One region of the Streptococcus halitosis genome, then DNA from elsewhere that is predicted to be linked to it. Evidence: riboswitches for the same ligand, from Rfam matches in the RefSeq annotation. Region 1 holds a riboswitch; the other holds the start of a gene.
The links. Region 1 has a riboswitch for FMN ahead of DB729_RS06945 (ECF transporter S component). Riboswitches for the same ligand answer to the same signal wherever they lie in the genome.

Region 1 (4,426 bases):
GAACCGCCTCAATCAAGAGAAGTTTTGAGAGGAGGTAACGAATCATACTTTTATTCATCTTTTACCTCTCAATCAGATCATAAATCTTGGTGATATTTGTCAATAAGGTCGTCACGAGTAACTGATCTCCTACCTCAAGTCTATCCTCTCCAGTAGGGAAGATTGTTTTTCCTTTTCGGATAATGGCTGCGATGAGAACCCCTTTTTTCAATTTCAACTGTGAAAGAGGTTTGGCAGTCATTTTATTAGCTTCCTTGATTTGGAATTGAAGAGTTTCAATTTGACCGTTTGCTAGATGGTGCATGGCTTGAAGGTCTGAGTACTGAGCGTTCACTCGACCACGGATAAAGTGCATAATGGTATCCACTGCGATGCTTTTTGGTGTGATGATACTTGAAAAATCAGGTGCATGGATAATCTCTAAAAGGCTAGTTCGATTCACCTTGGTGATATTCTTATGGACACCAACACGGTCTAAGAACATAGAGGTAATGATGTTTTCCTCATCAACCCCAGTCAAAGTTGCAACTGCATCATAGTTGGGGGCACTTTCCTCAAGCAAGATATCTTTGGCAGTTCCATCTCCCTGTACGATATAGAGATTTGGAAATTTTTCACTGAAGAGACGAGCTCTCTCAGGATTAATCTCGATAACTTTAGTGTCAATACGGCTATCTTTTAAAATGTCAAGTAGGTAATAAGCAATTTTTCCAGCACCAACGATGAGCAAGCTTTTCACTGTACGTGATTTGAAATAGTTATGGAAAAGCATCATATCCACACGATTCCCAGTAACAAAAATTCTATCTCTATCCTGAATGGTGATATCACCGCTCGGAATCATAAGTTGATGGTCTCGTTCCATAGCGCAGACAATGATATTGCCAAATTTTTTACGAAAATCTGAGATTGGCATTTGACAGAGACCACTGGAATCTTTGACAACAAACTCCATCAGGTTGACCCTTCCCCCTGAGAACCGCTCAACTGAGAGTGCATTCGGAAAATCAATGATATTTGAGATAGCACGGGCGGCTAGGAGTTCTGGGTTAACGATAAGTGAGAATCCAAGAATATTTTTCTCTTTGAAATAGGTATTGGAGTATTCAGGATTTCGCACTCGAACGATAGTCTCTTTAGCGCCCATTTTTTTAGCAAGTACTGCTGAAATCATATTCACTTCATCGTGTTCCGTTAGAGCGATAAAGATATCACACTCTTGAACGCCGGCTTGCTCTAAGATAGCAAAGTCTGCTCCATTTCCAAGGAGTCCCATGATATCAAAGCGACTGACAATATGATTGAGAACAGCCTCATCTTGTTCGATGAGGACAACGTCGTGTTTTTCTGCAACCAGTGAACGACAGAGGGCGAAACCGACTTTCCCTCCACCAACAAGGACAATTTTCATATAAAAACCCTACTTTTTCATGATGTAACTATCATACCCTTTTTTCGCAAAAAATGCACTTGCCAAGGCATTTTAGAGGATAAGAAAAGCCTTTTTTTAAGTGTTTAAAGATAAAATCGGTCACCTTTCATAGAAATGTCTATCATATGAAATGATTTCGCTCATTTAATATCCTTTCTCAGAAAAAGAATGACTAAGTATGGAAATATTATCAAAAAAATAAAAAAATCAAGTCATTTCTATTGACATTGGTTCTGAAAGTGTTATACTAAGAAAGTAGTTTCGCTGATTTACTTCAAACCTGTTGTGAGGTAAGTTAACGACGCCTTAACCACGCTGTTTGCTGAGCTTGACTCCGGGCAGTGTGGCTATTTTTTTGCAATGATAAAAGGAAGCCAATTATGACAAATCACATTGTTTTATTTGAACCTCAGATTCCACAAAATACAGGTAACATTGCGCGTACTTGCGCTGCGACCAATTCTCCCCTTCACATCATCAAACCGATGGGATTTCCTATTGATGATCGCAAGATGAAGCGAGCTGGATTAGATTATTGGGATAAGTTAGATATTTATTTTTATGACAGCTTGGAAGATTTCATGTCTCAGATGAAGGGAAAACTCTATCTGATTTCGAAATTTGCTGAGAAGGTGTATTCTGAGGTAGATTTATCGACTGACGAGGACCATTATTTTCTCTTTGGACGTGAAGACAAGGGCTTGCCTGAGGACTTTATGCGAGAACATCCTGAGAAAGCACTCCGTATTCCTATGAACGATGAACACGTCCGCAGTCTCAATGTTTCGAATACCGTCTGCATGATTGTATATGAGGCTCTTCGCCAGCAGAATTTTGCAGGTCTTGATCTTGTTCACACCTATGAAGCAGATAAATTGAAATAATCAAAATGCTTGCACTTGCAAGCGTTTTTTGTTATGATTAAAGGGTCTTCAGGGCTGGGTGAGATTCCCGACCGGCGGTGACTTTAACTAGCTATTTTGGCTTACTCTTCGTTGTCTTGTCTCGATATACTCAAGTATTATCTTCGACTGCGACGCCTAGATTAATCCAAAATATCTTAGTTAAAGAAGTCCGCGAGCGCAAGCTGATGTGGTGCGATTCCACAACCGACAGTATAGTCTGGATGGGAGAAGACGAAAGAATAGCTTTGTCTGTTCTGATGAGTTTATAGATGAATTGCAACCGCTTGCTCAAAAGAGTGAGAGGGAGCTTTTGGGATATAAAAAGTGAGAATAGATAGAGGGATCCTTTCCAACTTCTTCTGATTTTATAGAAAATTGGAGGAACCTGTTATGACAAACACACGTCGACTTTCGACCATTGCGATTTTATCAGCCATTTCATTTGTGCTGATGTACTTTGACTTTCCGCTCTTGCCAGCGGCGGCCTTCCTCAAGATCGAGTTTAGTATCTTGCCAGTCCTTGTGGGCTTGGTGGTGATGGATTTGCCAGCTGCACTAGGAATCCTCTTGCTTCGCTCACTCTTGAAGTTGCTTCTGAATAGCCAGGGCGTGAATACCTACATTGGTTTGCCAATGAATATCGTAGCCTTGGGAGTTTTTGTTATCGCCTTTGGTTTGATTTGGAAAAAGGAACGTAGCACTCTTCGTTTCCTACTAGCATCTCTAGCGGGAACTATTGGATTGACTGCTGCTATGTTGGTTCTCAACTATGTTTATGCGGTTCCTTTGTACGCGCAGTTTGCCAACTTTGATATTGGAAAAATTTTGGGACTTTCCAACTACCTAATGACCATGGTTTTACCTTTTAACTTGATTGAGGGTGTAATCTTTGCCGTTTCATTCTGGTTGCTGTATGTCCTCTTAAAACCAACCTTAAAATATTATGAGAGATAAACAAACATTTTTAATGAAGGGCAGTTTTGCCCTTTTACTTTTCGTCCTTCTTGGCTATATGGTTAAATTCTATCCTGAAACGTTGGTCGGTTTTGATCAACCGATTCAGACTGCCCTTCGTGGAGACTTGCCAAATTATTTGACAGTTCTGTTCCGTGCCCTTACGCATTTGATTGATATCCCGGTGATTATCACCTGGGTTGCCATCGCAGCCTTTATCTTTTATCGTAAGCAGTGGAAGTTAGAAAGCTTCTTCATGGCGGGAAATCTAGCAATAGCTGGTCTTTTAATCGTGTCCTTTAAAAATATCTACCAGCGCCCACGGCCAGCTATTTTACACTTGGTAGAGGAGAAGGGATTTTCTTTTCCAAGTGGCCATTCTCTGGCAGTGACTCTGATGGTAGGGACTCTGATTGTCATTCTCAGTCAACGGATTAAAGATCCGGTTTGGAGAAAAATCGTGCAAATCGTCCTTGGCTTCTACCTAGTCAGTGTGTTGCTATCTCGGGTCTATCTGGGAGTTCACTACCCATCAGATGTTCTTGCCAGTTTCTGTGTGGGCTTGGGAGTCTTGTTTATCGAATTTCCTTTCTATGACAAGCTTCGCTTCCAATGGCGATTTAAAGGCAAGCAGAAGTGAGATAGGTCTTGCAAGAATGGTAAAAATCTGATAAACTAAGTAGTAATTGAATAGGAATCCGCAAGACTAGTAACTCAAGGGAAGTATATCAGGGAGGAGAGCCGTGACTGCAAGCTCTCTATATGAAAGCTGGGTGAATTCACTTGCGCATGGATTTAGAAATGAAGGTCTGACTTGTCAGATGAAAACGGATGGTACCGCGTGTCAACGCTCCGAGTGGAGTTTTTGGCATGTGGTTTTCTTTTTATCTGATAAGTGACTGATGGAGGAATTATGTCAACTATTGAAGAACAATTAAAAGCGCTTCGCGAAGAAACACTGGCTAGCTTGAAGCAGATTACTGCTGAAAATGAAAAAGAGATGCAAGACTTGCGTGTCTCTGTCCTTGGTAAAAAAGGGTCGCTTACTGAAATTCTCAAAGGGATGAAGGATGTATCGGCTGAAATGCGCCCTGTCATCGGGAAACACGTCAATGAAGCGCGTGATGTCTTGACA
Region 2 (4,426 bases), on a different contig from region 1:
TTTTTGAGATCTTGAGATAATTTTTCAGACAAGGCTGTTTTAGCAGGTGCTAGGTGATAGTCAGGAACATCATTCACGATCGTTTTCCCCTCAACAAAGGACCAGAGATAAGCGTCAAAAGAGCCAAAGGTTTTCTGGATTTGTAAAAATGCTTGGGCGTTGGCACGTGTCGCAAAGAGCTTGGCACGATTTCGGATGATGGCTGGATTCTCTAACAAGGCTTCCAACTCCCCATCTGTCATTTCCGCGACCGCTTGAATTTGATAGCCATGAAATGCTTCTCGGAATCCTTGGCGTTTGTTTAGTACCGTTTCCCAAGACAGGCCTGCCTGATAGGTTTCCATACACAACAACTCAAACAATGCTTGGTCATCATGGAGGGGCTGCCCCCACTCCTGGTCGTGGTAGGCGATGTAGAGCGGATTGGTCATCTTAACCCACGAACAGCGTTTTGTCATATTATTCTCCTATTTCACCAACATTTTAAGGGCCGACTTGATATAGTTCTCTGCTGTATCCGTCGTCCCTTCAAAGAATTTCTTGATTTTCTTAAGCTCGGTCGCCTTGTAGCCCAGTGCCAACATGGCTTCCATGGCTTCTTCCAGTTCTTGGTTTTCAATGCTTGCTTGCACTGCCACCTTAGCAGGAAGGTCATCACTAGCCACAACTACCTTGCCTTCCAAGTCCAGCACCATCTGCTGGGCTGTTTTCTTGCCAATTTTAGGAAACTTGGTCAAGTAGGTGATGTTCTTGCTTTCGATGGCTTGAACCAAGCCAACATTGTCATCAGCAGCGATAATAGCAAGAGCTGACACAGGCCCAATCCCAGATACCGAAATCAGACTGAGAAAGAGCTTTTTCTCATCTTCTGAGCGAAATCCATAAAGTAGATGGGCGTCCTCACGCACAACCTGATGCACATAAATTTGAGATTCTTGATTGACCTGTCCCGAGTAAGCATAGGGATTGGCTACATGCAGGATATAACCGATACCGTTGGTTTCAAGAACAATGTATTTGGCAGTAATTTTGGTAATGATTCCTTTTAAATATTCGTACATAGTTTTCCTTTTCTCTTATTTCGTTTATCTAGTATATCATATTTTCTTTATCCGAGGAGTGAGAATCGACTATCACAAATACAGTATATCAAAAATAATTTATGCTTATCTATTGACATATTGAAAATTAAGTACTATAATCACCTGTAATTGAATAACTATCTTCAGGGCAGGGTGAAATTCCCTACCGGTGGTATAGCCCACGAGCCGAAAGGCATGATTTGGTGAAATTCCAAAGCCGACAGTATAGTCTGGATGAAAGAAGATAAAAGTATATTTGTGCTTTTTGCGTGCTCTGAAATGATTACTTGTCATTTCAGAGCATTTTTGTTAATCGCATAAGTTTTCTTTTGTATGCCTTGAATAGTCCCCTATTCAAGGTATTTTTTTTGGAGGTAGTGAGATGAGCGACTCAAAATATATGAAATTAGCAATAAAATTGGCACAAAAAGGAGCTGGTTACGTCAATCCCAATCCTATGGTTGGCGCAGTTATTGTAAAAGATAATCACATTATCGGACAAGGTTATCATGAGTTTTTTGGTGGCCCACATGCTGAGAGAAATGCTCTAAAAAACTGTAGAGAATCCCCTGTCGGAGCAACGCTTTATGTAACACTTGAACCCTGTTGTCACTTCGGGAAAACACCTCCTTGTATAGACGCTATAATCGATAGTGGTATTACAAGAGTAGTCATTGGAAGCCTAGACTGTAACCCTATTGTATCTGGAAAAGGAGTAAAGATACTTGAGGAAAATAATCTTCAAGTTACTGTTGGAGTTTTAGAAAATGAGTGTCTTAACTTAATAAAAAGTTTTAGAAAGTATATTACCCAGCATGTACCCTATGTTTTTATGAAATATGCAATGACAATGGATGGAAAAATAGCCACTAAAACAAATCAATCCAAATGGATTACTGGAGAAGAGGCAAGAAAGCATGTACATCAGTTACGACACCATGTTAGTGCGATTATGGTGGGAGTCAATACTGTTATTCAAGACGATCCTTTGTTGACATGTAGATTGGAGGAAGGGAAAAATCCTATCCGTATCATATGCGATACACATTTACGAACTCCTCTTACCTCTAAAATCGTAAAAACAGCAAATGATATTAAAACTTACATTGCCACTTCCTCTGAAGACAAAAATAAAATGAAGCTATATCAAAATCATGGCTGTGAAATACTTCCCATAAAGAAAAAAGGCAATCATATAGACTTATCAAGTTTAATGCAACATCTAGGAAATATGCAGATTGATAGCCTACTTCTAGAAGGGGGCAGTCTAATGAATTGGAGTGCTTTGGAACAACAAATTGTTGATGAGCTGAAAATATATATTGCACCAAAAATTTTTGGAGGCAGTGCCAAGTTTCCTGTCGGAGGTGAAGGTATTTCTTTGCCAAATGACGCTATTAGCTTGAAGCCTTATGCTTTTTCTCAAATAGGAGATGACTATCTCATAGAAAGTGAGGTGATTTATCCATGTTCACAGGAATAATTGAAGAAATCGGAAAAGTTGAAAGAATACAGAAAGACTCTCGTAATTGCAAACTATCAATTAAAGCCTCAAAAGTATTAACGGATATCCATTTAGGCGATAGTATAGCAGTAAATGGTATCTGTCTTACAGTTACTCATTTCAATCATCAATCCTTTACAGTTGATGTAATGAATGAAACATGGAGCCGAACAACTCTTACACTATTAAAATATGGAAGTGAGGTAAATCTAGAAAGAGCCTTATCTGTCAACGGTCGACTTGGAGGTCACGTCGTTACAGGACACATTGATGGTACAGGAAAAATCTCGTCAATAAAAAAAGATGATAATGCTGTATGGTATCAAATCAACACACAAAAAGAAATTTTAGATTTAATAGTTGAAAAAGGATCTATTACAATTGACGGCATTAGTCTGACTGTCGCTAAAGTCTCCAAACTAAACTTTTCAGTATCTGTTATCCCTCATACTTTGGCACAAACCATTCTTAAGAGTAAACAAGTCGGGAGTACAGTAAATCTTGAAAATGATATCTTAGGCAAATATGTGCAAAAACTGATGGATAACTCTCTGAAATCAGAGATATCTAAGGAACTATTATATCAAAATGGATTTTAGCAGAAAGGATGATTAGTCAATGGAATATCGAAAAATACAAGAAGCATTAGAAGCATTGCAGAAGGGACGACTTGTTCTTGTTATAGACGACAAGGATAGAGAAAACGAAGGAGACTTAATTTGTTCCGCACAAGCAGCTACAACAGAAAATGTTAATTTCATGGCTACTTATGCCAAAGGATTAATTTGTATGCCTATGAGCGAAAGTTTAGCTAATCAATTAATGCTTTCACCCATGGTTGAAAACAATACAGATAATCATAAGACTGCTTTTACAGTTTCAATTGATTATAAGGAAACGACCACAGGTATTTCTGCCGAGGAAAGAGGATTGACCGCACGTATGTGTGTCACCGAAGATATAAGCCCCTCTGATTTTCGCAGGCCAGGACACATGTTTCCTTTAATTGCGAAAAACGGTGGTGTTCTAGAAAGAAATGGACACACAGAAGCAACTGTTGATCTATTAAAATTAGCAGGACTAAAAGATTGTGGCCTATGTTGTGAAATAATGAATCATGATGGCAAAATGATGAGAACAGATGATTTAATTCAGTTTTCTAAGAAACACAACATTCCACTAATTACCATCAAAGAATTACAAGAATATAGAAAAGTATATGATCAGCTGGTAGAACGAGTTTCAACTGTCAATATGCCTACTAGATACGGTAATTTTAAAGCAATTAGCTATATAGATAAACTAAACGGGGAACATCACCTTGCTCTTATTATGGGAAATATAGAGGATGGAACCAATGTATTATGTCGGGTCCACTCTGAATGTTTAACAGGAGATGTTTTAGGCTCTTTACGGTGCGATTGTGGACAGCAATTTGATAAAGCTATGAAAATGATTGCTGAGAATGGTTCGGGTGTCTTACTTTACTTGCGACAGGAGGGACGAGGAATTGGACTTATCAATAAATTAAAAGCCTATCATTTACAAGATCAAGGAATGGATACGCTTGATGCCAATCTTGCGTTAGGATTTGAAGGTGATTTAAGAGAATATCACATTGGAGCACAAATGATTAAAGACCTGGGACTACAGTCACTGCATTTACTGACAAATAATCCTGACAAGGTTGAACAGTTAGAAAAATATGGAATTACCATTTCCAGTAGAATACCAATCGAAATAGAAGCTAATCCTTACGACAGTTTTTATTTAAAGACAAAGAAAAATCGAATGGGGCACATTTTAAATATGGAGGAAAAATAAATGAAGACTTATGAAG

Region 2: another riboswitch for FMN. It lies ahead of ribD (bifunctional diaminohydroxyphosphoribosylaminopyrimidine deaminase/5-amino-6-(5-phosphoribosylamino)uracil reductase RibD); the one in region 1 lies ahead of DB729_RS06945 (ECF transporter S component).

Annotation. Positions count from the first base shown of each region.
Region 1 covers NZ_QEMY02000002.1:85,642-90,067, reverse strand. Annotated here, with positions in the region: gene DB729_RS06965 (TrkH family potassium uptake protein) at 1-58, opposite strand, end outside; gene trkA (Trk system potassium transporter TrkA) at 62-1,411, opposite strand; gene DB729_RS06950 (tRNA (cytidine(34)-2'-O)-methyltransferase) at 1,813-2,316, shown strand; FMN riboswitch at 2,357-2,574, shown strand; gene DB729_RS06945 (ECF transporter S component) at 2,728-3,291, shown strand; gene DB729_RS06940 (phosphatase PAP2 family protein) at 3,281-3,931, shown strand; gene pheS (phenylalanine--tRNA ligase subunit alpha) at 4,205-4,426, shown strand, end outside.
Region 2 covers NZ_QEMY02000001.1:545,508-549,933, forward strand. Annotated here, with positions in the region: gene DB729_RS02740 (DNA-3-methyladenine glycosylase I) at 1-458, opposite strand, end outside; gene ruvA (Holliday junction branch migration protein RuvA) at 468-1,061, opposite strand; FMN riboswitch at 1,218-1,332, shown strand; gene ribD (bifunctional diaminohydroxyphosphoribosylaminopyrimidine deaminase/5-amino-6-(5-phosphoribosylamino)uracil reductase RibD) at 1,465-2,565, shown strand; gene ribE (riboflavin synthase) at 2,550-3,185, shown strand; gene DB729_RS02760 (bifunctional 3,4-dihydroxy-2-butanone-4-phosphate synthase/GTP cyclohydrolase II) at 3,205-4,410, shown strand; gene ribH (6,7-dimethyl-8-ribityllumazine synthase) at 4,411-4,426, shown strand, end outside.